2 regions of the Stenotrophomonas maltophilia group sp. LNF247 genome follow, and region 1 is predicted to be linked to the other one. Evidence: riboswitches for the same ligand, from Rfam matches in the RefSeq annotation. Region 1 holds a riboswitch; the other holds the start of a gene.
The links. Region 1 has a riboswitch for cobalamin ahead of btuB (TonB-dependent vitamin B12 receptor). Riboswitches for the same ligand answer to the same signal wherever they lie in the genome.
Positions count from the first base shown of each region.

Region 2: linked by a shared signal. The riboswitch ahead of ACTXG9_RS17240 (epoxyqueuosine reductase QueH) and the one ahead of btuB (TonB-dependent vitamin B12 receptor) in region 1 are both predicted to bind cobalamin.

Region 1 is NZ_JBSRQL010000016.1:1,340-15,582, reverse strand. It holds gene ACTXG9_RS15140 (hybrid sensor histidine kinase/response regulator) at 1-85, shown strand, start outside; gene ACTXG9_RS15135 (DUF3247 family protein) at 129-422, shown strand; gene ACTXG9_RS15130 (hypothetical protein) at 493-756, opposite strand; gene ACTXG9_RS15125 (class I SAM-dependent methyltransferase) at 913-1,977, shown strand; gene ACTXG9_RS15120 (pseudouridine synthase) at 1,974-2,675, shown strand; gene ACTXG9_RS15115 (HAD family hydrolase) at 2,672-3,355, shown strand; gene fabB (beta-ketoacyl-ACP synthase I) at 3,417-4,625, opposite strand; gene fabA (3-hydroxyacyl-[acyl-carrier-protein] dehydratase FabA) at 4,625-5,140, opposite strand; gene dinB (DNA polymerase IV) at 5,331-6,401, shown strand; gene ACTXG9_RS15095 (MBL fold metallo-hydrolase) at 6,671-7,582, opposite strand; gene ACTXG9_RS15090 (NAD(P)-dependent oxidoreductase) at 7,674-8,312, opposite strand; gene ACTXG9_RS15085 (LysR family transcriptional regulator) at 8,420-9,349, shown strand; gene ACTXG9_RS15080 (class I SAM-dependent methyltransferase) at 9,346-10,137, shown strand; gene gph (phosphoglycolate phosphatase) at 10,200-10,868, shown strand; gene btuB (TonB-dependent vitamin B12 receptor) at 10,990-12,834, opposite strand; cobalamin riboswitch at 12,950-13,172, opposite strand; gene ACTXG9_RS15065 (histidine phosphatase family protein) at 13,316-13,894, shown strand; gene ACTXG9_RS15060 (TfoX/Sxy family protein) at 13,985-14,243, opposite strand, start outside.
Region 2 is NZ_JBSRQL010000020.1:53,272-67,514, forward strand. It holds gene dusA (tRNA dihydrouridine(20/20a) synthase DusA) at 1-240, opposite strand, end outside; gene ACTXG9_RS17185 (DUF6338 family protein) at 447-1,109, opposite strand; gene ACTXG9_RS17190 (cation diffusion facilitator family transporter) at 1,112-2,068, shown strand; gene ACTXG9_RS17195 (organic hydroperoxide resistance protein) at 2,180-2,605, shown strand; gene mmsB (3-hydroxyisobutyrate dehydrogenase) at 2,833-3,723, opposite strand; gene ACTXG9_RS17205 (enoyl-CoA hydratase/isomerase family protein) at 3,720-4,895, opposite strand; gene ACTXG9_RS17210 (enoyl-CoA hydratase) at 4,892-5,689, opposite strand; gene ACTXG9_RS17215 (acyl-CoA dehydrogenase family protein) at 5,686-6,852, opposite strand; gene ACTXG9_RS17220 (CoA-acylating methylmalonate-semialdehyde dehydrogenase) at 6,867-8,372, opposite strand; gene ACTXG9_RS17225 (helix-turn-helix domain-containing protein) at 8,487-9,854, shown strand; gene ACTXG9_RS17230 (hypothetical protein) at 9,987-10,424, opposite strand; gene ACTXG9_RS17235 (patatin-like phospholipase family protein) at 10,468-12,342, opposite strand; cobalamin riboswitch at 12,470-12,684, shown strand; gene ACTXG9_RS17240 (epoxyqueuosine reductase QueH) at 12,846-13,532, shown strand; gene pncA (bifunctional nicotinamidase/pyrazinamidase) at 13,588-14,214, shown strand.

The DNA of each region.
Region 1 (14,243 bases):
CGTCGCCAAGCCGTACTCGGTGGCGCAGCTGGTGGCTGCCGTGCGCAAGGTGCAGGTGGCGCGCGCGGACAGCGCGCTGCACTGAGCATTCACGGCCGATCGGCGACCCTGCAGTCAGGAGGTCGCCGATGTCCCGCATAGCTCCACGTATCCACACCGATCCGGCGCAGATCGCGCGCCTGGAAGCCCTGCTGCCGCAGCTGGATGGCGAAACGCAGGTGGAACTGATTCTGCACGATGGCCGCCGCCTGCTCGGCACGGTGGCCGTGAGGCCAACCGTGCAGCAATACCGCAACGCCGCGGGTGATGAAGGCAGCAACGGCCAGTTGCGCCTGGATGACTACGACACGCCGGTGCAGCAGCACCATGTGTGGCTGGATGAGATCGCCAGTATCAACCGCCTGCCACCCAAGGCGCCTTGATCCGATGTGGAGCCGAGCCCACGCTCGGCTCTGCCGCCGCCCGAGCGTGGGCTCGGGCGCTACAGATGTGTCAGTGCTCGAACAGGGTCGGCGTCGCCTCGAACCGGCGTGCGTACGCCCGCTCCTCTGCAACCCTCGCCACCTCGTCATCGGCCAGGTCCGGTGCCCCATAGACGGCGTAGGCAACGCTGCCGTCGGCGCCATGACCGACCTGGTGGAGCCGGTAGCGTGAGTGGCCGCCGCCGGTGTCCTCGGGGTAATGCACGGGCGGATGGCTGCCTTCCAGGTCCATTTCACTGTTGTCGACCACGCCACCGACGAACAAGGCTCGCATGCAGGTTCTCCTGGGTTTCCGGGGGAGCCTCTACCCTGAACGTTTCAATGTTGCTGGCAGATCAAAGCCCCGTTCGGGTTTCGCAAAGCGGCTGCCGGGGCCGGCCCGGTCAAGCCGGTACAATGGACGGCCCTCACGCTTGAAGTACCCGCGCCGATGGCCTCCAGCGACGACGCCCCCCTGCAGACCCTGTTCCTGCCGTTTTCACAAGGTGCCCTGCGCTGGCCGGAAGGTCCGGTGGCCTTCCTGCGGGCCCGCGACGGCTGGCCGCTGCGCGAAGCGGCCGGCAACCGCGAGGTGCACTGTGAACAGAGCTTCGCCCCGTTCGCGCAGCCACTGCAGCAGGCCGCCGGCTGGACCGTCAGCGGCCAGCTGGATGATGTGGCCGGCAAGGGCCGCTACCCGTTGGTGCTGGTGCTGCCGCCGCGCCAGCGCGAAGAGGCTCGTGCGTTGTTTGCACGCGCGCTGGCGCTGGTCGCCGACGGTGGCCGCATCGTCGCCTGCCAGTCCAACAACGAAGGCGCGCGCTCCGGCGAAGGCGACCTCAAGCAGTTGGCCGGCCTCGGCGGCAGCCTGACCAAGAACCATTGCCGCGTGTACTGGACCGCCCCACTGCAGGGCCAGCACGACGCTGACCTGGCCAAGCGCTGGTCGGTACTGGACGCGGTGCGCCCGATCGTCGGCGGCCGTTTCCTCAGTCGTCCGGGCGTGTTCGCCTGGGATCGCATCGACCCGGCCTCGGCACTGTTGGCCGAGCACCTGCCGGCCGAGCTGGCCGGGCGTGCTGCCGACCTGGGCGCTGGCTACGGTTACCTGTCACGCGAACTGCTGGAGCGTTGCCCGAAGATCACCGCGCTGGACCTGTACGAAGCCGAGCAGCGCGCACTGGCGCTGGCCGAGCTGAACCTGGCGCCGCCGCCGCGCCCGCTGCCGCTGCGCTTCCTGTGGCGCGACGTCACCGCCGGCATCGAGCCGGGCTACGACGTCATCATCAGCAACCCGCCGTTCCACACCCCATCGCGTGCCGACCGCCCGGACATCGGCCAGCGCTTCATTGCCGTGGCTGCGCAGGCGCTGCGCCCGGGCGGGCGCCTGTACGTGGTGGCCAATCGCCACCTGCCGTACGAGCACACCCTCAACGACAGCTTCGGCGCGGTGCGCGTGGTCGCCGAGCGCGACGGCTTCAAGCTGGTTGAAGCGGTGAAGGGGAAAGGCAAGTGAAACTGGTCAAGCACATTGCCAATCTGGGCTATGGCAGCCGCAAGCAGGTGCAGTGGATGTTCCGCGAAGGCCGCATCACCGACGCCGACGGCGAGGTACTGTACGCCGACGACCAGGTGCCGCACGAGGTGATCCGGGTTGATGGCGAGCCGCTGGACCCGCCGGTGGGCCTGTCGATCGCGCTGCACAAGCCGGCTGGCTACACCTGTTCGACCAAGGATACCGGCCGCCTGATCTACGACCTGTTGCCGCCGCGCTTCCGCGACCGCAATCCGGTGCTGTCCACGGTGGGCCGCCTCGACCGCGAGACCAGCGGCCTGCTGCTGCTGACCGACGATGGCAGCCTGCTGCACCGGATCATCTCGCCGAAGTCGAAGCTGCCGAAAGTCTATGAGGTCGAATTGAGCGAGGACCTGCGCGGCGACGAGGTGGCGCTGTTCGCCAGCGGCACGCTGATGCTGGAGTCCGAGAAGACGCCCCTGCTGCCGGCTGAACTGGAAGTGCTGGATGCGCGTCGCGCGCGCCTGGTGCTGCACGAAGGCCGCTACCATCAGGTACGCCGCATGTTCGCCGCCACCGGCAACCACGTGCAGGCCCTGCACCGCAGTCGTGTTGGCGGGCTGGACCTGCAGGGACTGGACGAGGGGCAATGGCGGCAGCTCACTTCCACCGACCTGGATACGCTGTTCGCTCCATGACCACCATTGCTGCGCTGCCGTTCCTCCCCGACGCCGTCATCTTCGACATGGACGGCCTGATGATCGACAGCGAGCGCGTCTCGCTGGCCTGCTGGAGCGAGGCCGCCGACGAATTCGCACTGGGCCTGGACGAGGCAGTGTTCCTGCGCATGGTCGGCCTCGGCGACCGGGATTCGCACGCGCTGCTGCGTGCGCAGGGTATCGAGGACAGCGTGATCGAGGCGGTCGCTGCACGCTGCCACGAACTGTACGAAGGACGCACACAGACCGGCCTGCCGTTGCGTCCGGGCATCCTGGAACTGCTGGAGCTGCTGAAGGCGCACGCGGTACCGCGCGCGGTGGCCACCACCACGCGGCAGCCGCGTGCCAACCGCAAGCTGGCGGCGGCCGGACTGCTGCCGTATTTCGACGCGGTGATCACCAGTGGCGACGTGGCGCGGCCGAAACCGGCGCCGGACATCTACCTGCTGGCCGCGCAGCGACTGGGCCAGGTGCCTGGGCGCTGCCTGGCGCTGGAAGACTCACCCGCTGGCACGCGCGCGGCATTGGCCGCTGGCATGACCGTGATCCAGGTACCGGACCTGGTGCATCCTGACGAAGAGCTGCGCGCACTGGGCCACCGCATCGTGGGCTCGCTGGTGGACGCGCACGCATTGCTGCTGCCGCTGCTGCCGAAGTAGCGGTGGGTGCCGACCGCCCCTGACGGTGGGTGCCGACCGTTGGTCGGCACACCTGCCCCCATCACACCCGCCCGAACACCAGCGCGGCGTTGGTGCCACCGAAGCCGAAGCTGTTGGACATCACCGTGTCCAGCGTCTGCGCGCGGCTTTCGCGCAGGATCGGGAAGCTCTCCACCTTCGGGTCCAGTTCGCCGATGTTGGCCGAACCGGCAACGAAGCCATCGCGCATCATCAGCAGGCAGTAGATCGCCTCGTGCACACTGGCCGCACCCAGCGAATGGCCGGACAGCGCCTTGGTCGAGGACAGCGGCGGCACCGCATCGCCGAACACTTCGCGGATCGCGTTGAGCTCGGTGACGTCGCCCAGCGGCGTGGAGGTGCCGTGGGTGTTGAGGTAATCCAGCGGGCGATCGACGCCCTGCAGTGCCATCTTCATGCAGCGCACCGCGCCTTCACCGGACGGGGCGACCATGTCGGCGCCGTCGGAGGTCACGCCATAGCCGATCAGTTCGGCATGGATGCGCGCGCCGCGCGCAACGGCGTGGTCGTAGTCCTCCAGCACCAGCATGCCACCACCGCCGGCGATGACGAAGCCGTCGCGGTCCTTGTCGTACGGGCGCGAGGCGCTGGCCGGGGTCTCGTTGAAGCTGGTCGACAGCGCGCCCATCGCATCGAACATCACGCTCATCGACCAGTGCAGGTCTTCGCCGCCACCGGCGAACATGATGTCCTGCGCGCCATGGCGGATCATGTCCGCGGCGGCGCCGATGCAGTGCGCCGAGGTCGCGCAGGCGGCCGACAACGAATAGCTGACGCCCTTGATCTGGTAGGCGGTGGCCAGGCAGGCCGAGACCGTCGAGCACATCGTGCGCGGCACCATGTACGGGCCGACCTTGCGCACACCACGTTCGCGCAGCAGGTCGACCGCGCCGATCTGCCATTCGCTGGAGCCGCCACCGGAACCGGCGATCAGGCCGGTGCGCAGGCTGCTGACCTGCTCGGCGCTGAGCCCGGCATCGGCGATGGCATCGCGCATGGCCAGGTAGGCGAAGGCCGCCGCGTCGCTCATGAAGCGCTTCTGCTTGCGGTCGATCAGCGCCTCCAGATCGAGGTCGACACGACCGCCGACCTGGCTGCGCAGGCCCGCTTCAGCGTGGTCGGCCAGGGCGGTGATGCCCGAGCGCCCTTCGCGCAGCGCGGCCGAAACGGTATCCAGATCATTGCCGAGGCAGGAGGTGATGCCCATGCCGGTGATGACGACGCGACGCATCAGAAGCTCCCGGTTTCGGTGAACAGGCCGACGCGCAGGTCGCGGGCGCTGTAGATTTCGCGATCATCCACGTACATGCGGGCATCGGACTGGGCCATCACCAGCTTGCGGTTGATGACCCGGCTGATGTCGATCTCGTACCGTACGAGCTTGGCGTCCGGCAGTACCTGGCCGGTGAACTTCACCTCGCCACAGCCCAGCGCGCGGCCCTTGCCGGGGGCGCCCAGCCAGGTCAGGAAGAAGCCGGTCAGCTGCCACATGGCATCCAGGCCCAGGCAGCCTGGCATCACCGGGTCGCCGATGAAGTGGCAGCCGAAGAACCACAGGTCCGGGCGGATATCCAGCTCGGCGCGTACCATGCCCTTGCCGTGCGGTCCGCCGTCCTCGTGGATGTCGGTGATGCGGTCGAACATCAGCATCGGATCGTTGGGCAAACGGCCGGCGGCGGTGCCGAACAGTTCACCGCGTGCGCTGGCCAGCAGCTGTTCGCGGTTGAACGCGTGGAGACGGGTCATGAAGCACAATCCTGGAAGCGGGAAACAGGGAAACAAGCGTTCGAGGATGCCCGTGGAAACTGCGCCGATCAAACATTTCAACCGTACGCAACCGTAGTGTTTTCAATGGAATACGCGCATCCTGTTGATGTGCAACGACCATACTTCGGCGTGTGGCCCGTTCGGCACGCCCCCGCCCTTTCCGCCTGACATGACCCGACTGCGCAAGATCATCCACGTCGACATGGACGCGTTCTACGCGTCGGTGGAGCAGCGCGACGATCCGTCACTGCGGGGCAAGCCGGTGGTTGTGGCATGGCGCGGCGCGCGCTCGGTGGTGTGTGCGGCGTCCTACGAGGCACGCGTGTTCGGCGTGCGTTCGGCGATGCCGGCGCTGCGCGCCGAACGCCTGTGTCCGGACGCGATCTTCGTGCCGCCTGACTTTGCACGTTACAAGGCGGTGTCACGCCAGGTGCGCGAGATCTTCCTGCGCCACACCGACCTGGTCGAGCCGTTGTCGCTGGACGAGGCCTACCTGGACGTGACCGAGCCGAAGAGCGGCATCGAACTGGCCACCGACATCGCCCGCACCATCCGTGCGCAGATCCGTGAGGAGACGAACCTGACCGCTTCAGCCGGGATCGCGCCGAACAAGTTCCTGGCCAAGATCGCTTCGGACTGGCGCAAGCCCGATGGCCAGTTCGTGATTCCACCGCAGCGGGTGGACGCGTTCCTGCTGCCGCTGCCGGTGAACCGGGTGCCCGGCGTCGGCAAGGTGATGGAAGGCAAACTTGCCGCGCGTGGCATTGTCACCTGCGGCGATCTGCGGCAATGGGCATTGACCGATCTGGAAGAGGCGTTCGGCAGTTTCGGCCGCAGCCTGTACAACCGCGCACGCGGCGTCGACGAGCGGCCGGTGGAACCGGACCAGCAGGTACAGTCGATCTCCTCGGAGGACACCTTTGCCGAGGACCTGCTGCTGGAAGACCTGGGCGAGGCGATCGTGCAACTGGCGGAGAAGACCTGGAAGGCCACGCGCAAGACCGAGCGCGTCGGCCACACCGTGGTGCTGAAGCTGAAGACCGCGCAGTTCCGCATCCTCACCCGCAGCTTCACCCCGGAGCGCCCGCCGGAATCGATGGAAGAACTGCGCGACATCGCGCTGGCCCTGCGCGCCCGCGTCGACCTGCCGGCGGAGACCCGTTACCGCCTGGTCGGCGTCGGCCTGGGTGGCTTCCGCGAAAAGGAACCGGTGGTGCAGGGGGAATTGTTCGAGCACTGATCATTGCCATGCCGACCAACGGTCGGCACCCACCAACATCAGCAGGTTCCGTCAGCAGCAGGAAACTGTCGAAGGCGGGGTGGGGCCGGTTGCGGGGGCGTGAGCCGCATGGATGGGGCGACCGAGCTTACATGGACGTACTTGCAGCGTCCCCCGCAACCGGACCCACCTCGCCATCCCACGGATAGCCAGCTGTTGCTGTTGCTTCGGCTGTTGCCGTTGCATTGAGCAGGTGCAGGGCGCAGCCCTGCAAAAGAAAACTCCCTACCTCATGGCCACTGCATCTCGCCCTTGGCCACCTTCGCGCTCAGCTCCAGCGATGCGACGCCATCCAGCTTCGGGTAGCGCGACTGCATTGCCTGCACCAGCGCCGCACTGTCCTTCGCCTTTGCCGCTTCGATATCGAACGTGCGGATGTAGTCCGCAGTGAAGCGCAGTGCACTGGCATCCAGCGCCGCACCTGGCGCGTAATGCCCCGGCACCACCACCTTCGGCTTCAGCGCCTGCAGCTGCTGCAGGGTCTGCAGCCAGTCGGCATGTGACTTCGGCGTCTGCGTGTCGGCCATCCACACGTGCTCGCCCGCCACCACCGGAATGCCACCGACGATCGCGCGCAGCGACGGCACCCACAGCACGGTGCGGTCCGGGGTCGGTCCGTCCAGGCCGATCAGCGGCAGGCGCTGGCCTTCCAGTTGCAGGGCATCGCCCTCCAGCACCTGCGGCAGCACGATGCGCGCGGGCACGTCGGCAGCCATCTTCGGGCCCCAGTAGGCCAGCTTGCCGGCCTGTGTCTGCTGGATGTGGGCAACGGTCTGCGCGGTAGCGACGATGCGCGCCTGCGGGAACGCATCCTGCAGCGTGGCCAGGCCGAAGTAGTAGTCCGGATCGCCGTGGCTGATATAGATCGTGGTCAACTGCTTGCCGCTGGCGCGGATCAGCTCGACCAGTTTGCGCGCGTCGCTGGCACCGAACTGCGCATTGACCAGGATCGCGTCGTGGCGGCCTTCGATCAGCACCGAGGACACCGGGAACATTGCCTGCGGGCCGGGATGGAAGGTCTGCAGGTGCAGTTGGGATTTCGTCGCGGTGGTCGGCGCCGCGGTGGCCGGTGCGGCCAGCAGCGGCGCACTGGTGAAAGTGGCGGCCAGGGCGAGGGGAAGCAGCAGGGCAGCGGTACGCATGGGAATTCCTTGTCTAGAGCCGGGCCAATGCCCGGCTGCATGTTCGCGTAGAGCCGAGCGCGGGCTTGGCTCTACATGGGACGTGCGTGGATCAGTACGCGGCGGTGATGATCTGCTTGGGGTACTTGTGCGCTTCCAGCTCGGCGACGAACGCGGCGCCGTAGTCGGCATAACTGATGCGGCTGTGGCCGCTGGCGTCGGCCAGGAAGGCCCTGGGCTGCACGCGGTAATGGCCACGCTCTTCGCCCGGGCCGATTTCGGCGGCCGGCGAGAAGAAGGTCCAGTCCAGGTCGTCCACAGCCTGCAGTCGATTGAAGGCTTCTCGATGGGCCAGCGCGTATGGCTTGTAGGCCTCCGGGAAGGTGGGGGTATCGACCAGCTGCACGCCGGGTGCGACTTCCAGGCTGCCGGCACCGCCGACCACCACCAGGCGCGGTACACCGGCCTTGCGCGCGGCCGCGGCCAGCTGTGCGGCCACCTCGCCGACGCGGCCGATGTCATCGCCCGGGCGTGGGCCGTAGGCGCTGGCCAGCACGTCGTGGCCGGCGATGGCGGCGACCAGCGCGTCCTGGTCATCCAGCGAGGCGACCACCGGATGGGCGCCGGCCAGTTCGGCCGGAAGATCCTGCGCGCTGCGCACGATGACAGTGAGTTCGTGGCCGTTCGCCAGCGCGTGGCGGGCGATCTGGCGGCCGATGTTGCCGGTGGAACCGACGAGGGCGATCTTCATGGCAGGACTCCGTGGGGCGGTGTGGGGGGGGACGCGGCCACTGTAGGCCGCTGCAGTCGCTCGAAAAACAGCGTATAACGCGCTTGTTTGTTGCATGGATCGAGCATATGGACCGATTGACCGCCATGACCGTGTTCGTCGAGGTGGCCGAGCGCGGCAGCCTGACCGCAGCGGCAGAGGTGCTGGACATGTCACGGGCGATGGTCAGCCGTTACCTGGCCGAGGTCGAGGGTTGGCTGGGCGCGCGCCTGCTGCACCGGACCACACGGCGGGTCAGCCTGACCGGCCCCGGCGAAGCGGCGCTGGCGCGCTTCCGGCAGATGCTGGCGATAAGTGAGGAACTGCAGGGCGAGCTGGCCAGCGATGATCCCGAACCGCACGGCACGCTGCGGGTGACCGCCAGCGTGTCGTTCGGGCAGAGCCACTTGGCACGAGCGGTGGCCGGTTTCGTCGCGCGCCATCCTGCCGCGCGCATCGAACTGCTGCTGGTCGACCGCACCGTGAACCTGGTGGAAGAACGGGTGGACCTGGCCGTGCGCATCGCGCGCCAGATCGATCCCAGCCTGATCGCACGGCGGCTGGCGACCTGCCGCTCGGTGCTGTGCGCGACGCCGTCCTACCTGGAGGCGCGCGGTACGCCAACCGCTCCCGAACACCTGGCCGCGCACAACTGCCTGACCCACCACTACGTCGGCAAGAGCCTGTGGCAGCTGCACCGCGATGGCCGTTCGCTGTCGGTGGCTGTGGGCGGCAACATCAGTGCCAACGAGGCATCGCTGCTGCTGGAGGCGGTGCGGGCCGGTGCCGGTATCGCCATGCTGCCGACCTACCAGGTGGCGCCGATGCTGCGCAGTGGCGAACTGGTCGAACTGCTGCCCGAATTCAGTCTGGACGAGCTCGGCATTCATGCCGTGTACGCATCACGGCGACAGCAGCCCGCTATCATGCGGCGATTCCTGGACTTCCTGGGCGAGTGCTTCGCCGGCCCGGCCTTCCAGGATCTGGATTGGCGCCCGCCGGGCAAGGAGGACACATGAACCATGGACAGGCCTTGATCGACCACAACCGTGCTGCGTGGGACCGCCAGGCCAGTGAAGCGCGCGAATGGTCGCGCCCGGTGGAAAGCTCAACGATTGCTGCCGCGCGCGCAGGCCGCTGGCAGGTGCACCTGACGCCGCGCGCGTTGCCGCTGGACTGGATGGGCGACGTGCGCGGCCGTCGCATCCTGTGCCTGGCCTCGGGTGGTGGCCAACAGGCACCGGTGCTTGCTGCCGCTGGCGCCGATGTCACCGTGTTCGACCTCTCCGACGGGCAGCTTGAACAGGACCGCGCGGTCGCCGCGCGCGATGGCCTGCAGCTGCGCACCGTGCAGGGTGACATGCGCGACCTGCACGTGTTTGCCAATGACAGTTTCGATGTGGTGTTCCACCCGATCTCGAACCTCTACGTCCCTGACGTGCGCCCGGTATGGACTGAATGCCGCCGTGTGCTGGCGCGCGATGGCATGCTGATGGCCAGTTTCTACAATCCGGTGCTGTTCGTGGGTGCGCGCGATCCGCAGCTGGATGCACAGGGCCTGATCCGTCCGCAGTACGCCATTCCCTATTCGGACCTGGAAGACCTGCCGCAAGCCGAACGCGAGGCGAAGCTGGCCCGTGGCGACGCATTGACCTTTGGCCACAGCCTGACCGAGCTGATTGGTGGCCAGCTGGATGCCGGCTTCGTCATCGATCGCTTCATGGAAGACTGGCAGCCGCGGCCGCGCTTCCTGATCGACCGTTATCTTCCCACCTTCCTGGCCACCCGGGCGCGCCGGATCGGTTGAGGCGGATCGGCGCGGAAACCAGCGGCGTACAATGGGGGCCCACGTCGTGCAGGTACCGTTCCTTGTCGTATCCCTATCCACTGGTCGTGTTCGACCTTGATGGCACGCTGGTCGACAGCGCAGCTGATATCGCCGAAGCGCTGAACCGCACGCTGGAGGACATCGGCATGGCACGCGTGCCGGAAGCCACCGTGCTCGGCTGGATCGGCGACGGTGTGCGCCGCCTGGTCGAACAGGCCGTGCATGCGGCAGGCCGCGAGGTCGACCTGGCCGAAGTGATGCCGGTGTTCATGGTGCACTACCGTGAATGCCTGCTGCGCAGCCCGCGCCTGTTCGATGGCGTGGCCGACGCACTGGCGCAGCTGCGCGCGCGCGACGTGCCACTGGCGATCTGCACCAACAAGCCCGAAGCACTGGTGCCGCCGCTGCTGCAGCACCTGGGCATTGGTGATGCGTTCGCGCTGATACTGGGCGGTGATTCGCTGCCGCAGCGCAAGCCCAGTGGCGAACCGCTGCGGCACATCGCCGCGCATTTCGCGCTGCCGGTGGAGGCGTGCCTGATGGTGGGAGATTCGTTGACCGACTACCGCGCCGCCGAAGATGCGGGCATGCCGATCGCGCTGGTGCGCTACGGCTATCCGCGCGGCCTGGACCTGGGCAGCGCGCACGCGGTGGCAGTGATCGACGACCTGCGTGAGTTGCCGGGGTTGGCCGCGGGCGTTCGGGCGTAGAGCCGAGCCCACGCTCGGCTGCTTTTCATTGCGTGAGCCGAGCATGGGCTCGGCTCTACAGTAGATCGACGCCATGCGCCGATGGCATCAGGAGGCGCCGGGCGATGCCCGGCGCGCGCCTTCATTTCGGCTGGTAACGCACGCTCAGCTGGTACTCGCGGCCGGGCTGGTTGAACCACGCCACGGTCTCGTAGCGGCGATCGAACACATTGGCGGCACGCGCCAGCAGCGTCCACGACGGCGTCAGCGCGTACTCGGCGCGCAGGTCCAGCGTACCGTAACCGCCGACCTTTATCGTGTTGGCCGCATTGTCATAACGCTTGCCTGAACCCTGAACCGTCAGACCGGCGCGGAAGTCGCCGAAGCGGCGGTCGATGTCCAGGCGTGCGGTCTGCTGCGCGCGGCGCGGCAGCCAGTTGTCGAACTGGGTGCTGCCATGGGTACGGTTGCGCGGGTCGGTGTAGCTGAGCTGTGCGTTGATGTCGAAGCCGGCCAGCAGCACGCCACCGGTCAGTTCGGCGCCGCGGATGCGGGCCTTCTCCACTTGCTGCATCCTGAAGGTCGCCGCATCGTAGGTAATCAGATCATCGATGCGGGTTTCATATACGTCCAGGCCCCAGTGCCAGCCCTGTCCCTGCTGCGAAACGCCCAGGTTGGCGCTCTTGGACTTCTCCGGGTTCAACGTCGGCACGCCGCTCCACGGGTCGTACAGATCGCTGAAGGTCGGCGCCTTGAACGCGGTGCCATAGCTGGCGTTGAGGCGCAGGCCGTGGCCCAGTTCCATCGCCCAGCCGGCGCTGCCGGTGGCGTGGTTGCCGAACTGCTGGTTGTCGTCGTTGCGTGCGCTGACCTGCAGCTGGTGGCGGCCGAAGCGGCCCTGGTACTGCACGAACACGCCGGTGTTGCGACGGCTGTCGACGAGGTACCCGGCGCTGCTGCCATCCAGGTTGTCTTCGCTCCAGTCCACGCCGGTGCTCAGCAGCTGGCCTTCGGCCATGCCGAAGTCGCCCTGCAGCGAGGCGCTGTCACGATGGGTCTGGGCGCTGCCACGGGCATCGAAGTCGCCGAAGTTGTCCGACTCGTTGTCACTGCGGCCGACATTGGCGGTGAACGCCAGGCGTTCGGACGGGGTGTAGCGCAGCTTGCCGGACAGCACCTGCTGGCGGGTTTCCGAATAGTTGTAGTAGCCGTCGTAATGGTTCTTTCCGTCGGCACGCAATGCACTGCCTTCCACATTCCATTGGTCGTTGAAGGTGTAGCCACCGCGCAGGCTCTTGGACAGGTTGCGGTAGCCGTCGCGGTCATGCTCGTCGGCAAAGCAGCCCGCGGTGAACACCGAGGAGGAGCCGCGGCAGGCATCGATGCCATCGGAATGCTGGTAGGCGATGTCAGCGCCGAACCAGCCGCGTTCGGTGCCGCCGCCAATGCCGCCACTGGCCTCGCGCAGTCCATTGCTGCCGCCACCGAGCTGGAAATGCGGGGCGAAGTCACCCTGGCTGCGGCGGGTGAAGATCTGGATCACGCCACCGATGGCGTCCGCGCCGTACAGGCTGGACTGCGGGCCACGCACGATCTCCACGCGCTCGATCTGTGCCAGCGGCAGGTCCTGGTACATCGCCAGGCCGAGGTCGGCGCTGTTGATGCGCACGCCATCGACCAGCACCACGGTGTGGCCGGAGTTGGTGCCGCGCAGGAACAGCGAGCTCTGCTTGCCCAAGCCGCCGGCATTGGTCAGGTTGATGCCGGCGCGGCCGCGCAGCAGTTCCTGCAGCGAGGTGGCCTGGCTGGATTCGATCTGCGCGCGGTCGATCACCTGGGCCGGCGCGATGCTGTCCTGCAGGGCGATCGGGGTGCGGGTCGCAGTGACCAGGATCTGGTCGAGCGCGGTGGTGTCATTGGCGGCCTGGGCCAGCGCGGGCAGGGCGGCCAGCACGGCCAGGGACAACATTCGGGACTGCAGCTTCATGGGGGACTCCAGGTGCCACGCACGCCCGCGTGGCGAAGGGGAGGAGCCGCGAAGGCAGGCACGCGCCGATGCCGCAGCGCACGCCACGGTCATCCAGCGCCATGCCCACCGCATCGCGACCTGAGGCTTCCGGGCCGGTCTCCGGGCTTGCCGCCGGGCGGCGCGAGGCCGCCGTCCAGGCGCCTTCCCATGCCTGAGGCACAGTGGCAGTGTTGCCCGGAACTGACGTGCTTACCGTTGCGGGGGCAGCGCCGGCCTGGCGTGGAATCACGCGTCACCGGCTTCCCGTTTCAACCTGCCGGCCGTGGCCGCAGGTCACCTGGAAGTGCGCGCAGTCTACGGCATCGCAGGCAGTCCCGTTGCGTCGCGCCTGCTCGACTGCCTCTGCTGTGCCCTTAGAATGGTCCCTCGATCCCGTGGTGCCGTTGCCGATGTCCGCCCGTTTTCCGCTGTCCCCGCGTTGCCTGTACGGAACGCACGCATGATCCTCGACCTGGTCCGCCATGCCGGCAACGGTCGCGATGAGTTCCTCGATGGCCGCAGCGACCCACCGCAGCTGGCCCGCCTGCCGCAGGAACTGGTCGACGCCTACGCCGCGCAGCCCTGGGAGCGGGTGATCAGTTCGCCGCGGCTGCGCGCGCTGCACACGGCAATGGCGCTGGCCACGCCGCGCGGGCTGGACGTGGAAGCGGACGAGGAATGGGAGGAACTGGATTTCGGCGATTGGGACGGGCAGTCGCTGTTCGACCTGCCGGAGGATGCACTGGCTGCCTTCCATGCTGACCCGCATGCGTTCCCGCCGCCGAACGGCGAAAGCTGGGGCCACTTCGAGCGGCGCATCGCGCGCGCGCTGGATCGCCTGCTCGATGATGACGATCCGGTGCCGACGCTGGTGGTCAGCCATGGCGGCCCGCTGCGCATGGTGCTGTCGAAGGTCTGCGGCCTGCCGATGTCGCTGTGCTGGGCGCTGCGCATCGACCATGGCACGCGCCTGCGTGTGTGGCTGGAGCGCGGTGAGGCCGGGCTGGTGGGCGAATTGCTGGAGCTGCAGCAGCCCTGACCCATCGGTAGTGCCGGCCGCTGGCCGGCAGCCTCGGAAACGCTGCGAAGATCATGCAGTTGCCGGCCAGCGGCCGGCACTACCATGCCGTCAATCCTCGTCCGCATCCTCGGCAACGCTGTCTTCCGCGTCATCGTCGGCATCGAAGCGCTGCTCATGCACCGGGCCCGACGCCGGGCCGGCCGCCTTCAGCGGATGCGCGGCGATGCGCGCTTCATAGTCCTGTACCAGCGCATCGCGCTGCGGCTCGCTCAGTTCCTGCCAGTGGCAGTCCAGCAACGCACCTTCCAGCGAGTACAGCAGGTTCAGGCTGGGCTTGAAGCCGGCACGCTTGACCTTGACGAAGGCA
Region 2 (14,243 bases), on a different contig from region 1:
CTGCAGCGCCAGCGGCTGTTCGCTGCGGTCGAAGCCGAGCAGGCGCTCGCGGTCGCCGTGGATGACCGCGTTGGCGTGCACCATTTCCGTGTACAGGCGCGCACCCGGCGCCAGCACGCGATGGAACACGCGGCAATGGCGATCCGTCCAGTCCATCATGGGGGCAACGGACAGGCGCAGGGAATCGGCGTAACGGGCGGTGGCGGGCGTCATCGGGGCGTTGATCGTGGAGACTGGCATTGCCAGTGAGATCAATAGTTTACACCGCCCGGCTGAATGCGCCCGGTCAGTCGCGCGGCAAGCGCCGGTTGGGCCCGCTTCCGGCTGGCGGCCGGGGTGGGCTGGGCGGTGGCAGCGGACGCTTCCTGCCCTCGGGGAGCTTGGGGTTTGGGTTCTCCATGGATACGACCAGCTGGTCCAGTGGTGGGTTGGAACCCTTCCTCAACTTAGCCATTGTCTGTCTCCTGGAGAATCTCGACCCATTGCACATCCACCGCGTGAATCAGTATGCCATCGAGCTGCGGAAGCTCCACCACGGCGGGGTTTGCCAGCGGATCCGCACCTTCATCTGGCGGATCCGCATCCACGAGCCAGGCCGGCATCTGCATGTAGAACTGTCCCGCAGCCGGGCTGATCGGCCACTCCTTGGGGTAGCCGGTCAGTCGACGGCCATCCTTCAGTTGCAGCACCACGAAAGCAGGACGCGTACCGAGCACGCAGTACCACTCGCTGGGGTGGGACGTCCGCGTGGTGAAGCCTGCGCGGCGGAGACCCGCGTGGAGAAAGTCCTTGTTCGCAGCGAGGGCCAATCCTGTCCCCAGCAGTCCGGCGAGGACAAACCCCCAGAGCAGGCTGCTGGTCTCGGTCCAGATCCCCAGCACAAAGCAGCGACCCGCCAGCAGGAGCATCAGTTCGATGAACTTGACCAGCGCCTGGACTACGAAGGTAAATACCAGCGCTTCCACGGTCCTTTCGAACTGCGGTGGCTTGGGGCGTGAAGTCAGCCCGTAGAACACCCAGGCTGCCAGGAAGCCCGGCAGCGTGCGTGGTCTGCCATGTAGGGGACAGTCCGCAACGGCAGCGGAGCGTGGCTCCGCTCTACAATCCAGGCATGGCCAACGACCGCCCGCAGTTCTTCGACCCCACCACCGAACAGGGCGTGCTGCGCCTGTCGATCGCCGCTTCGCTGCTGCTGGCCGCGGCGGCGGTGGTGTTCGGCCTGCTGGCCAATTCCTCGCTGATCATCTTCGATGGCATCTACGGCCTGATCGACGTGGTGATGACCTGGCTGTCGCTGCTGGTGGCACGGCTGATCGCGCTGTCCACCCAGACCGACGCGCTGCAATCGCGGCTCAACCAGCGCTTCACCATGGGCTTCTGGCACTTGGAGCCGATCGTGCTGGGGGTGAGCGGCACGCTGATGATCGGTGCGGCACTGTATGCCCTGGTCAATGCGGTGGATGCGCTGATGTCCGGTGGCCGCCACATTGCGCTGGGCCCGGCCATCGCCTTCGCCGGGCTGTCCATCGTCGGCGAAGGCGCACTGGCATGGTTCATCCTGCGCGCCAACCGCCGCATCGGCTCGGAGTTCATCGCACTGGATGCGAAGAACTGGGTGATCGCGGCCAGCATGTCGGCCTGCTACCTGCTGGCCTTCCTCGGCGGCGTGCTGGTGCAGGGCACGTCCTGGGCCTGGGTCGGGCCGTACATCGACCCGGCCATCCTTGCCTTCGTCTGCGTGCTGGTGATGATCGCCCCGCTCGGCACCGTGCGCCGGGCGCTGGCCGGCATCCTGCTGGTCACCCCGCCGGAGCTGCAGGCGCACGTGGATGCGGTGGCGCGCGACATCGTCGCCAAGCACGGCTTCGTCGAGCACCGCAGCTACGTGGCGCAGGTGGGGCGAGGCGAGCAGATCGAGCTGTTCTTCGTGGTGCCGGAAAACGACCCGCCGCGGCCGCTGGTGGAATGGGACCAGTTGCGCGACGAGATCGGCGATGCGCTGGGCGAGGCCTCGCCGGACCGCTGGTTGACGATCATGTTCACCACCGACCGCGAGTGGACGATCTAGGCCCGCAGGACGATCGATCAATTTTTTAGTACGTTCTGCAACCCAACGTACGCGGAAAGCGGGCAAAGTAGTCTCCATCGCACCACCCACCCACTGACCAGGAGCATCCCGATGTCCATCGAAAAGGTTCTGTACACCGCCCAGGCCACCTCCACCGGCGGCCGTGAAGGCCGTTCCGTCTCCTCCGACAACGTGCTGGACATCCAGCTGTCGACCCCGCGCGAGCTGGGCGGCGCCGGTGGCCCGGGTACCAACCCGGAGCAGCTGTTTGCGGCCGGTTACTCTGCCTGCTTCCTGGGTGCGCTGAAGTTCGTGGCCGGCCAGGCCAAGGTCGCGCTGCCGGCCGACACCACCGTGACCGGCAAGGTCGGCATCGGCCAGATCCCGACCGGCTTCGGCATCGAAGCCGAGCTGACCATCAACGTGCCCGGCGTGCCGCGCGAGCAGGTGGAAGAGCTGGTGCAGAAGGCGCACATCGTGTGCCCGTACTCGAATGCCACCCGCGGCAACATCGACGTGACGCTGATCGTTGCCTGATGGGGTGCTGCCGGCCAGCGGCCGGCACTACCCGAGCGAGGGAAAAAAATGGGCGGATGCCGGTCGAAACCGAACATCCGCCCATCCCACCTCGGGTGGGCCCCGGCGCGCAGCCGGGGACGCATTCGCTTCTGTAGAGCCGAGCCCCTGCTCGGCTGATCCGTCCGGCGCGGGAACATCCGGCGGAAAAGCAGCCGAGCACGGGCTCGGCTCTACATATCCAAGCCTTACTTCTCGCTCGTGATGAGCTGCACGACGCTGGAGAAATCCAGCTTGCCGCGGCCAGCCTGGTGGTTCATCGAGTACAGGTTGCGGGCCACTTCGCCCAGCGGGATCGAGGCGCCGACACTCATCGCCGCTTCCACTGCCAGCCCCATGTCCTTCAGCATCAGATCGCTGCCGAAACCGCCGCTGTAGCCGCGCGAGGCCGGCGCATTTTCCAGCACGCCCGGCCACGGGTTGCACACTTCGGTAGCCCAGCTGCGGCCAGTGCTGACCGCCATCATCTGCGACAGCACCTTCGGGTCCAGCCCGTGTGCCACGCCCAGCGCAATGGCTTCACCGGTCACCGCCATGATCACGCCCAGCGCCATGTTGTTGCACAGCTTGGCGACCTGGCCGGCGCCGCTGGCGCCCACGTGGAAGATGTTTTTGCCCATCGCCTGCAGCACCGGACGGGCACGCTCCAGCGCGTCCTCTTCGCCACCGACGATGAAGGTCAGCGTGCCGGCCTGGGCGCCTGCGGTACCACCGGAGACCGGTGCATCGATCATCTGCAGGCCACGTGCGGCGGCGGCCTCTGACACCTTGCGCGCGCTGGCCGGTGCGATCGTGCTGCAGTCGATGACCAGTGCGCCATCCGGGATCGCGGCGAGGATGCCGTCGTCGCCCAGGTACACGCCTTCGACGTGACGGCTGGCTGGCAGCATGGAGATCACCACTTCGGCGTCGGCCAGGGTGTCGCGTGCCGACGACGCAGCACTGGCACCGGCGTCAACGGCGGCCTGGACCGCGGCCGGAACCAGATCGAACACGCGCACGCTGTGGCCGTTCTTGACCAGATTGGCGGCCATCGGGCCACCCATGTTGCCCAACCCGATGAATGCAATGCGGCTCATGCAAGGCTCCTTTCAACAAGGGGAGAGCCCAGGTCGGCCAGCGGATGCGCGGCATCGGCCCAGGGGGAAGCAAAGAAGGTGTCGGCCCACGCGCCGGTGGCCCCGGCCAGGGTGGCCGGGTTCCACTGCGGATTGCGATCCTTGTCGATCAGCAGCGCGCGGATGCCTTCGGCGAAATCACCATGGGCGGCGCAATGCAGGGCGACGATGTACTCCAGGCGGTAGATCGCGGCCAGATCCTGGCCGGCGCTGCGACGCTGAAGCTCGAAGGCCAGCCGCGCCGAACCCGGCGCACCGGCAGCAAGGGTCTTCTGAGCCGCCTGCAACCAGGCGTCGTCGGTCTGCAGGCCGGTAATGCGCGCCACGATGGCCTGCAGGTCATCGCCTTCGCACAGCGCCTCGACCTGTGCCGCATTGGCCAGCAGTGGACCGGTCGCAGCATCACTGGCATGCGACTGCAGCAGGTGGGTCAGGCGTTCGTGGTTGTGTGCGGGGTGGCTGGACCAGGCCACCTGCAGCAGCGCATCGAACACTGCACTGCGGCGCTCTTCGGCCACGTGCACATCGGCCAGGCCGGCATAGATGGCATCGCCCGGGTTGAGCAGTGCACCGGTCAGGGCCAGGAACAGGCCGCCCTTGGCCGGCACCCGCGGCAGCAGCCAGCTGCCACCGACATCGGGGAACAGGCCGACGGTGATTTCCGGGAAGGCCAGCTTGGAACGTTCGCTGACCACGCGGTGGCTGGCACCGGACATCAGGCCGATGCCGCCGCCCATCACAATGCCATGGCCCCAGCACAGGATCGGCTTGGCGTAGGTGTGGATGAGGTAATCGACGCGGTATTCGACGTCGAAGAACTCGGCAGCATAGGCGTTCTGGCGGATGTCGCTGTGGCCGGCCTCGCGGAAGGCGACCATGCTCTTGTACAGGCTGTGCAGGTCGCCGCCGGCGCAGAACGCCTTTTCACCGGCGCCCTGCAGCACCACCATGGCGATGCCGTCGTCGTCGGCCCAGGCATTCAACTGCTTCAGCAGCAGGTGCGCCATCGGCAGCGAGAATCCGTTGAGCGTGCGCGGCGCGTTGAGCGTGGCGATGCCGATGCGCGTGCCATTGCCGGCCACGCGCTCTTCGAACAGCACCGGTGCGTCGTCGGCAGCGGTGTCGATGCTCATGCGTTCTTCCACTGCGCGGTGCGCTTTTCCAGGAAGGCGGTTACGCCCTCGACCTGGTCGGCGGTGTCGAACAGGTCGACGAAGGCTTCGCGCTCGGCCACCAGCGCCGAGGCGTGGGTGCCGGCGCGGGTGGCCTGTACCAGCGTCTTGCAGGCGGCTATGCTGGTCGGGCTCTGCTTGCCGGCCTTCTTCGCCCATTCCAGTGCCAGTGCCTTGGCTTCGCCCTTGCCGACCTTTTCTTCGGCCAGGCCAATGCGCAGTGCGGTCTCGGCATTGATGCGCTCGCCCAGCAGGATCATGCGCTTGGCCCAGCCCTCGCCCACCAGGCGCGGCAGGTTCTGGGTGCCACCGGCACACGGCAGCAGGCCGACGGTGGCCTCCGGCAGCGCCACCTGGGCGTGGTCTTCGATGATGCGCAGGTCGCAGGCCAGTGCGCATTCCAGGCCACCGCCCATGGCGTAGCCGTTGATGGCGGCGATCGACACGCCACGGAACCCGGACAGCGCTTCGAAGGCTTCACCGAAGCGACGCGCGGCCTCGCGCGCAGCGGCCTTATCGCCGGAGGCGAACTGGTTGAGGTCGGCACCGGCGGAGAAGAACTTCTCGCCGTCACCGGTAATCACCAACGCGTAGATGTCGCGGTCTGCGTTGAGCGCGCCCACCAGGTCGCGCAGCGCCGACAGGCTGTGCACGGTCCAGGTGTGCGCCGGCGGGTTGTTCAGGGTGACCACGGCGGTATGGCCGTCGGCCTCGACCTTCAGGCCCACGTGCTCCTGGGTACGCCAATCCTTCATCGCAGTTCCTCTTCGGTGTTGAGCAGGTGACGGGCAACGATCACCCGCATGATCTCGTTGGTGCCTTCCAGGATCTGGTGCACACGGCAGTCACGCAGCAGGCGTTCGATCGGGTATTCACGGATGTAGCCGTAGCCACCGTGGATCTGCAGCGCTTCGTTGCAGACGTTGAAACCGGCATCGGTAGCGAAACGCTTGGCCATCGCGCACCACACGTTGGCGTCGCTGGCACCGGCATCGAGCTTGCGTGCGGCGGTGTGCACCATCTGCCGCGCGGCCACCAGCTGGGTGACCATGTCGGCCAGCTTGAACTGCAGCGCCTGGAATTCGGCCAGCGCCTTGCCGAACTGGCGGCGCTCGCCCATGTAGCGGCGTGCGGCATCCAGCGCACCTTGCGCGGCACCCAGCGAACAGGCGGCGATGTTGATGCGGCCGCCGTCGAGCCCCTTCATCGCCAGTTTGAAGCCGCCGCCTTCCTCTCCCAGAAGGTGGCTGACCGGCACGCGGACGTTTTCGAAGGTGATGCCGCGGGTGGGCTGGCTGTTCCAGCCCATCTTCTCTTCCTTGCGGCCGAAGCTGATGCCCTGCAGGTCCGACGGCACGGCAATGGCGCTGACACCACCGGCACCGGCACCGCCGGTGCGCGCCATCACCACCAGCAGCTCGGTGGCCCCAGCGCCGGAGATGAAGGCCTTCGAGCCGTTCAGCACATAGAAGTCGCCATCGCGCACGGCGGTGGCCTTCAGCGAGGCCGCATCGGAACCGGCGCCCGGCTCGGTCAGGCAGTACGAGGCCAGCTTGCTGCCTGAGGACAGGTCGCTGCCCCAGGCATCGCGCAGTGCCGGCTGGCCCCACGTGGACACCATCCACGAGGCCATGTTGTGGATGCTGATGTACGCCGCCGTCGACGGATCGACGTTGGCGAGCTCCTCGATGACGACGGCGGCGTCCAGCCGGCTCAAGCCGCTGCCGCCCACTTCCGGGTCCATGTACAGACCGCAGAAGCCCAACTCACCGGCCTTGGCGATCGCCTCGCGCGGAAAGATGCCCTCCGCATCCCATCGCGCGGCGTGTGGCGCCAGTTCGGCCTGTGCGAAGTCGCGCGCTGCCTCGCGGTACGCCTGCTGTGCTTCGTCCAGTTCCGTCGTCATCGAGTGGCTCATGGCTGCTCCTGCCGTTACTTCAGGCTGATCGTGGTGTTGACGCCGTGGCTCAGCGTCTCGTCATCGAACCAGCGCGCGGTGACCGTCTTGGTCTGGGTGTAGAACAGCACCACCTGCTTGCCGTACGGGCCCAGGTCGCCCAGCTTGGAGGCGCGCGAACCGGTGAACGAGAACAGCGGTACCGGCACCGGGATCGGCACGTTGATGCCGACCTGGCCGACGTCGATGTCTTCCTGGAACTTGCGCGCGGCAGCGCCGGACTGGGTGAACAGTGCGGTGCCGTTGCCGTTCGGGTTGCTGTTGACCATCGCGATGGCGTCTTCCAGCGTCTCTGCTTCGAGGATGACCAGCACCGGCCCGAAGATTTCTTCCTGGTAGATGCGCATGTCGGTGGTGACACCGGCAAAGATGGTCGGGCCGACGAAGTTGCCCTTCTCGAAGCCATCGACCTGCGGCTTGCGGCCATCCAGCACCAGCTTGGCACCCTGCTCCACGCCCGAGGCGATCAGGCCTTCCACACGCTCGCGGGCGCTGCAGGAGATGACCGGGCCGACGTCGGTGCCGGCCACGGTGCCGGCACTGACCTTCAGGGTCTTGGCCTTTTCAACCAGATCCTGCACCCAGTTGCGCGCTTCACCGACCAGCACCAGGGTGGAGGCGGCCATGCAGCGCTGGCCGGCCGCACCGAAGGCGGCGCCGACCATCGCGTTGAGGGTCTGTTCCTTGTTGGCGTCCGGCAGCACCACGGCGTGGTTCTTGGCGCCCATCATGCACTGCACGCGCTTGCCGGCCAGCGAGGCACGGTTGTACACGTGGGTGCCGACGCGGGTGGAACCGACGAACGACACGGCCTTGATGTCCGGGTGGTCGCAGATCGCGTTGACCACTTCCTCGCCGCCGTGGACGACGTTCAGCACGCCCTTCGGAATGCCGGCTTCCAGGGCAAGCTCGACCAGGCGCATGGTGACCATTGGGTCCTGCTCGGACGGCTTGAGGATGAAGGTGTTGCCGGTGGCGATCGCCATCGGGAACATCCACAGCGGAATCATCGCCGGGAAGTTGAACGGGGTGATGCCAGCGCACACGCCCAGCGGCTGCATGATCGTGTAGGTATCCACGCCATTGGCCACGTTGTTGGCCAACTCACCCAGCTGCAGGTTGCCGATGGCGGCCGCATGCTCGACCACTTCCAGGCCGCGGAACACATCGCCTTCGGCGTCGGGCAGGGTCTTGCCCTGTTCGGCGGTGAGGATGTGGGCCAGCTCGCTCATGTTCTCGCGGATCAGCTGCTGGTACTTCAGGAAGATGCGCGCGCGGGTGCCGATCGGGGTCTTGCGCCAGGTCTTGAAGGCTTCCTTGGCGGCGGCGACGGCGGCGTCCACTTCTGCGGTGGTGGCGAAAGGCACCTTGGCCAGCACGTCCTGGGTGGCCGGATTGATCACGTCCTGCCAGTGGGAGGTGGCCGATTCGATGAACTGGCCATCGATCAGCATGCGGATACGGGGCGCTTCAACAGTCATGACGACAATCCCACGGGCTCGAAAGATGCTTGGCATTATTCACAGCAGCCACCTCGATTTCCGGCCTGAATCCGCTTAATCTGGCCAACACGCCAGACGATTCATGTTAATTTTGTGAATTATTCGTCCAGCCAGCGGCAGCTTGGCCTTCGCTTGCTGCGGCTGCGCGAGCAGCGCGGCTACAGCCAGGTGGATCTGGCCCGCGCCTTGGGCCTGTCGGCCAGTTACCTGAACCAGATCGAGCGCAACAAGCGCCCACTCACCCCGGCCGTTCAGAAGAAGCTGGGCGAAGTATTGGGCGACGTTTCCTCACTATTCGACGAAGATGAGCCTGCCGCGCTGCAGGAAGCGCTGGGCGAAACCCTGCGCGACCTGGGCCTGGCGGAGGTCAGCGCGACCGAGCTGCGCGCCTTGGCCGGCAACCTGCCGCAGGTCAGCCGCGCCCTGCTGGATCTGCACCGCCGCCACCTGGCGCTGCGTGAGCATGCCGCCGCCCTGGAGTTCCAGCTGGGCGAACCCGGCGCCGGCAGCATCCTGCCCGCAGGCGACCAGGTGCGTGAGTTCTTCAACCGCATGCACAACCACATTCCCGAACTGGACGAGCTGGCCGAGCGTCTGTTCGCCGAGTGGGGGCTGTCGCCCGGGCACGTGGCACCACGCCTGCGCCAGCTGCTGGCCGACCGCCACGGCGTGCTGGTGGAAGTGGCCGCGCTGCAGGCCGGGCGCGAGAAGCGCCAGTACGATGCCGAAGCACGGCGGCTGTGGTTGCCGGACTACCTGGAGCCAGGCCAGCAGGCATTCCAGATGGCCGCCGAGCTGGCCCTGCACGGCTACCTGCCGCAGATCGATGCGGTGGTGGCACGTGCCGGCTTCACCGATGAGGCACGCATCGCTCAGGCCCGCATCGGTCTGTCGAACTATTTCGCTGGCGCCTTGGTGATGCCGTACATGCGCTTCCTGCGTGCGGCCGAGGCCAGCAGCTACGACATCGAACTGCTGGCACACCAGTTCGGCGTCGGCTTCGAGGCGGTCTGCCATCGGCTGAGCACACTCGCGCGGCGCAGCGCGCCCGGCCTGCCGTTCTTCTTCATCCGCGTGGATCGCGCCGGCAATGTGTCCAAGCGCCATTCGGCAACCGATTTCCACTTCTCGCAGGTAGGTGGATCGTGCCCGCTGTGGATCGTCTACGAGGCGTTCAACCAGCCCGGGCGCATCCTTACGCAGACCGCGCGCATGCCCGATGGGCGACGGCATTTCTGGCTGGCACGGCAAGTCAGCAGTGGTCCGGTCGGCCATGGCCAGCCGCGCAAGACCTTCGCGGTGGCGCTGGGCTGCGATCTGCAGCATGCCGAACGGCTGGTGTATTCGCTGGGGCTGGATGTGCAGAGCCCGGGCAATTCGGTGTCGATCGGCCCGGGGTGCCGGGTGTGCCCGCGCGAGGACTGCATGCAGCGTGCGTTCGCGCAGTTGCCGGGGAGATAGGTTCTTCTGCAGGGCTGCGCCCTGCACCCCTGTAGAGTCGAGCCATGCTCGACTGAAGCAACGGGTAGGTGCCCACCTTGGTGGGCACGCTCTGGCCGTGCGCGAAATGCATCCACGCGTGGCGTGGATCTACTAATCCCAATACACGGTCAGCACGCGGTGGCCTTGCGAGGGTACGGGGGCGTCGATGTGCTGGCCGTAGGGCCAGCCTTCACCCACACCGTCGCATTCCAGACCCTGCAGCCAGCCTTCCACGGTCTCGACGTCGGCGCGGGTGAGCACGTGCACGTTCTCTGCGGCAGGCCATTCGCTGTCGTCTTCCAATGCGCTGCTCCAGTCCTGGTGCAGGCCTACATACACGCCTTCCACCTCGGGCTTTTCGGCAATCGCGGCCAGGCGCGCGTACAGCTCGGCAATCGGCGGACGGCCGAAACCCCATTGGTTGGGCGCGATGCATTCTTCGAAATCATTGCCTTCGAAGTACGCGGCCAGTGGCACCACCGGCAGGTGCTCCGGGTCGCGGGCATCAAGGCGTTCAAGCAGATCCAACAGTTCCTGGCGGGCAGACATCCACAGCTCCTTGCAGCATGAAGCACGATTGTATCGATCGCGCTCAGTAGATCGGCGTCACCTTCATCTGCGGCAGCGGACGCGGTGCGCCGTCGGTCAGGTCAGGGCCCAGGTCCTCCCAGGTTCGGCCCTGCTCGACCATCTGCGCCCACAGCTGCTGCGAGCCGCGACGCTTGTCTTCCGAGCCCAGCTTGTACGACGGCGGTGTCGGTTCGCCGCGAGCGACCATCGAGTACGCCGCGCGATAGGCCAGTACCTGCTGCGCCGGGTCGTCGGTACGGGCCACTTCCAGCGTGTACCGTTGGTAGGCCGAGGCCAGGTTGCGCCAGCGGATCCAGTAGTGGTTCTCGAACGAGAACGAACAGAACCGCGCACCGGCCAGGCTGCCCTTGTCGGCGATGCGGGTCAGCACCTCCTGCGGCATGTCCAGGTTCATGCCACCTTCGTCGCCCTGCAGGCTCACATGCACGATGCGGTCGCGATAACCCGGCGCGCGCGCCTGCAGCAGGTCGCGCCAGTTCTGCATGGTCGCCACCACCGCGAACAGGAAACGCCCCAGCTCGGCTGCGGCCAGCGGCGTGGCAATGGACTGGTAATGCCGTTGCCAGCCGTGGCGGTTCTCGGTGGGCAGGAACACGGCATGCTCCAGTGCCTGCCGGCTACCGCTGCCCTGGCTCACGTCTTCGGCGTGCTGCGGGTAGACCAGGTTGATGGCGAAGGTCGGCCAGCGCGGCAATGCGGCGTCAAACAGATGGATCGGGAAGTTGCTGCTGATGCCACCATCGGAGAACCAGCAGATGCGGAAGGCGGTGATCACCGGACCGCAAGCCTGCCCGGCGCTGGTCAGCCCTTCCATGCTGTCGGCCACGTTGTGCTCGGGGTCGGCCGCCGGCGCGGTGGGTTCGCAGCGGCGCTCGCGGCGCGAGGGTTCGTGCAGTGGCACCGCGCTGATCAGCAACGGGAAGCTCAGGCTCATGCGTGTGGCCACCAGCACCGGCAGCTTCGGGCCCTGCGGCAGGTGGTAGTACTGCCGCCCCTCCACGTCCAGCGGCGGGCCAGCCTGATCCACCAGCCACTGCACCACGCTGGCCGGGAACAACTGCTCGAACTCTTCGCGCAGGAACCAGAACTGCGCGCCGCCCAGTGGCAGCGTACGCGGCTCGTTGTGCGAGACGCAGGTGGTGATCATCTGCAGGCTGATCGCGTGCGGGCTGTCCGGCTCGCCGGCATAGCGCGGTGCGTCGTGCAGGTCGGCGAAGGTCAGCGGTGCATCAAGTGGCTTGCCTGACAACTGCTGCAGGCACTCATGCAGCCACTCGGTCAACGCCGGTTTGCGTGCATCGCGGCCAAGGCCACTGCACAGGCCCAGCAGGTTGCGCCGTGCCACGCGGGCCACGCGCAGCACGGCACCGGCCACACCGGCACCGTAGGCGCACAGCAGCGACGGCAGCAGCGTGGCGGCCACACCGCTCCAGCCGCCGCCCCACCCGCCCAGGCCCAGCAGCAGCGCCAGCGACACCAGCACTTCCAGCGGCGCGATCTCGAATACCGCCACCGCCAGGCACAGCAGCTTGTGTGGCAGGCCCGCATTGCCGGTCAGCACCACCAGCAGCCGATAGGCCGCACGCGCGCCCCGCGCCGGTTGGAACAGGCTGTAGATGAACCCGCGCCGCGACAGCTGCGCCGACACCGCCGACAGCCCCCCATAACCGGCATCACTGGGCAGGTGCTCGCCGGCCTGCTGGCGACGATCGCCGCATGCCGCCGCAGCCGCCACCGCCGCAGCAATGGCGCCGGCCGAGGTACCGCCGATGCTCTTGAAGCGATACTCGCGCGCCAGCGCCAGTACCGCATTGGGGTACACGATGCCGCTGGTGATGCCGCCTTTCATGACCAGATCGCAGTACTTCGCCGCCACGAGCCACCTCCCGTCTGTCGATGCCCAGTATGGCAAGCGGCGCTCTCACGGCCTGAGAAACGGACCAGAGCCCCGAGCTTTCATTGACCCTTGACCATTGCCCTCGACGCGTCCACCGTGGGCACGCCGAAGGTATCCCCGCCGCAGCGTTGATGGCGACAGGGATTTGAACGGGAATCCGGTGAAGGCGCCTGGCGCGCCCATTCCGGAGCTGCCCCGCAGCGGTGAATGGAAACGAATCCTGCCAACAGCACTGGGCTCGCGCCTGGGAAGCGGCAGGTAGTAGGTGGGCTGCGGCCCGTGTCCATCAGCCCGAATACCGGCCCCGGCCGGGGGACACGACCGTCCCCTGACTCGACCTGGACTCTCCGCGGGGAGGGTGCCGGGGCCGTCGCTGACCTGCGCGTGCGGGCAGTGCGGCCGCGTGCGTCCTTTTCACGGTATCCGGCCAGCCCTGTCCACCCACGCGCAGATGCATGGGCCACCGCCGTTGCCGGCGGTCCATGCGGTACCTGACGATGACCGAGTTCCAACGCCCCACCCTGACCCTGCCTGCCAACGGCAAGCGCCTGCTGCTGCATTCATGCTGCGCGCCCTGCTCCGGCGAGGTAATGGAGGCGATCACCGCCTCCGGGATCGACTACGCGATCTTCTTCTACAACCCCAACATCCATCCGGTGAAGGAATACGAACTGCGCAAGCAGGAAAACATCCGCTTCGCCGAGCAGCATGGCATTCCCTTCATCGACTGCGACTACGACACCGACAACTGGTTCAGCCGTGCGCGTGGCATGGAGAACGAGCCCGAACGCGGCATCCGCTGCACGATGTGCTTCGACATGCGTTTCGAACGCACTGCGCTGTACGCGCACGAGCACGGCTACGACACCATCAGTTCGTCGCTGGGCATCTCGCGCTGGAAGAACATGGCGCAGATCAACGATTGCGGCATCCGCGCCGCCTCGCGCTACGAAGGCCTGCAGTACTGGGACTACAACTGGCGCAAGGGCGGCGGTGCCAGCCGCATGATCGAGATCAGCAAGCGCGAGCAGTTCTACCAGCAGGAGTACTGCGGCTGCGTGTATTCGCTGCGCGATGCCAACCGCCACCGTCGCGAGAACGGCCGCGAGCGGATCAAAATCGGCCTGCTGTACTACGGGCAGGACGCTGGGACGCCGCAGGGCGATTGACGTGTGAGCGAGGGGCGGCCACGCTGGTCGCCCCTTCTCTTGTAGTGGATCTGCCATGACCGCCCTGCCCGCCGACGTCGCCCTGCTGGTGATCGACCTGCAGCCGGACTTCATGCCGGGCGGCGCGCTGGCCTGCGACCAGGGTGATGCGCTGGTGGCACCGATTGCCGGACTGCTGGCGCAGCGCCGCTACCGCACGGTGGTGGCCACCCAGGACTGGCACCCGGCCGATCACGCCTCGTTCGCCAGCCAGCACCCCGGCCAACGCCCGTTCGAGACCATCCTGCTGCACGCGCAGCCGCAGACCCTGTGGCCCGACCATTGCGTGCAGGGCAGCGATGGCGCCGCTCTGCACCCGGACGTGGACTGGGCCATGGCCGACCTGATCCTGCGCAAGGGCACGCGCCAACAGGTGGATTCGTACAGCGCCTTCCGCGAGAACCACGGTCCCGATGGCGAGCGCCCGGCCACCGGCCTGGCCGGCTGGCTGCATGAGCGCCGTATCCGCGAAGTGCACGTGTGCGGCCTGGCCCGCGATTACTGCGTGCTGTGGAGCGCGCAGGACGCGGTGAAGTCCGGCTTCAAGGTGAAGTTCCTGTGGGAGCTGACCCGGCCGGTGACCGAGGCCAACGATACGATGGTACGCGAGGCGCTGGGCAAGGCGGGGATTACGCTCGCCTGACGCGCGACCGCCGGGCATGGCCCGGCGCT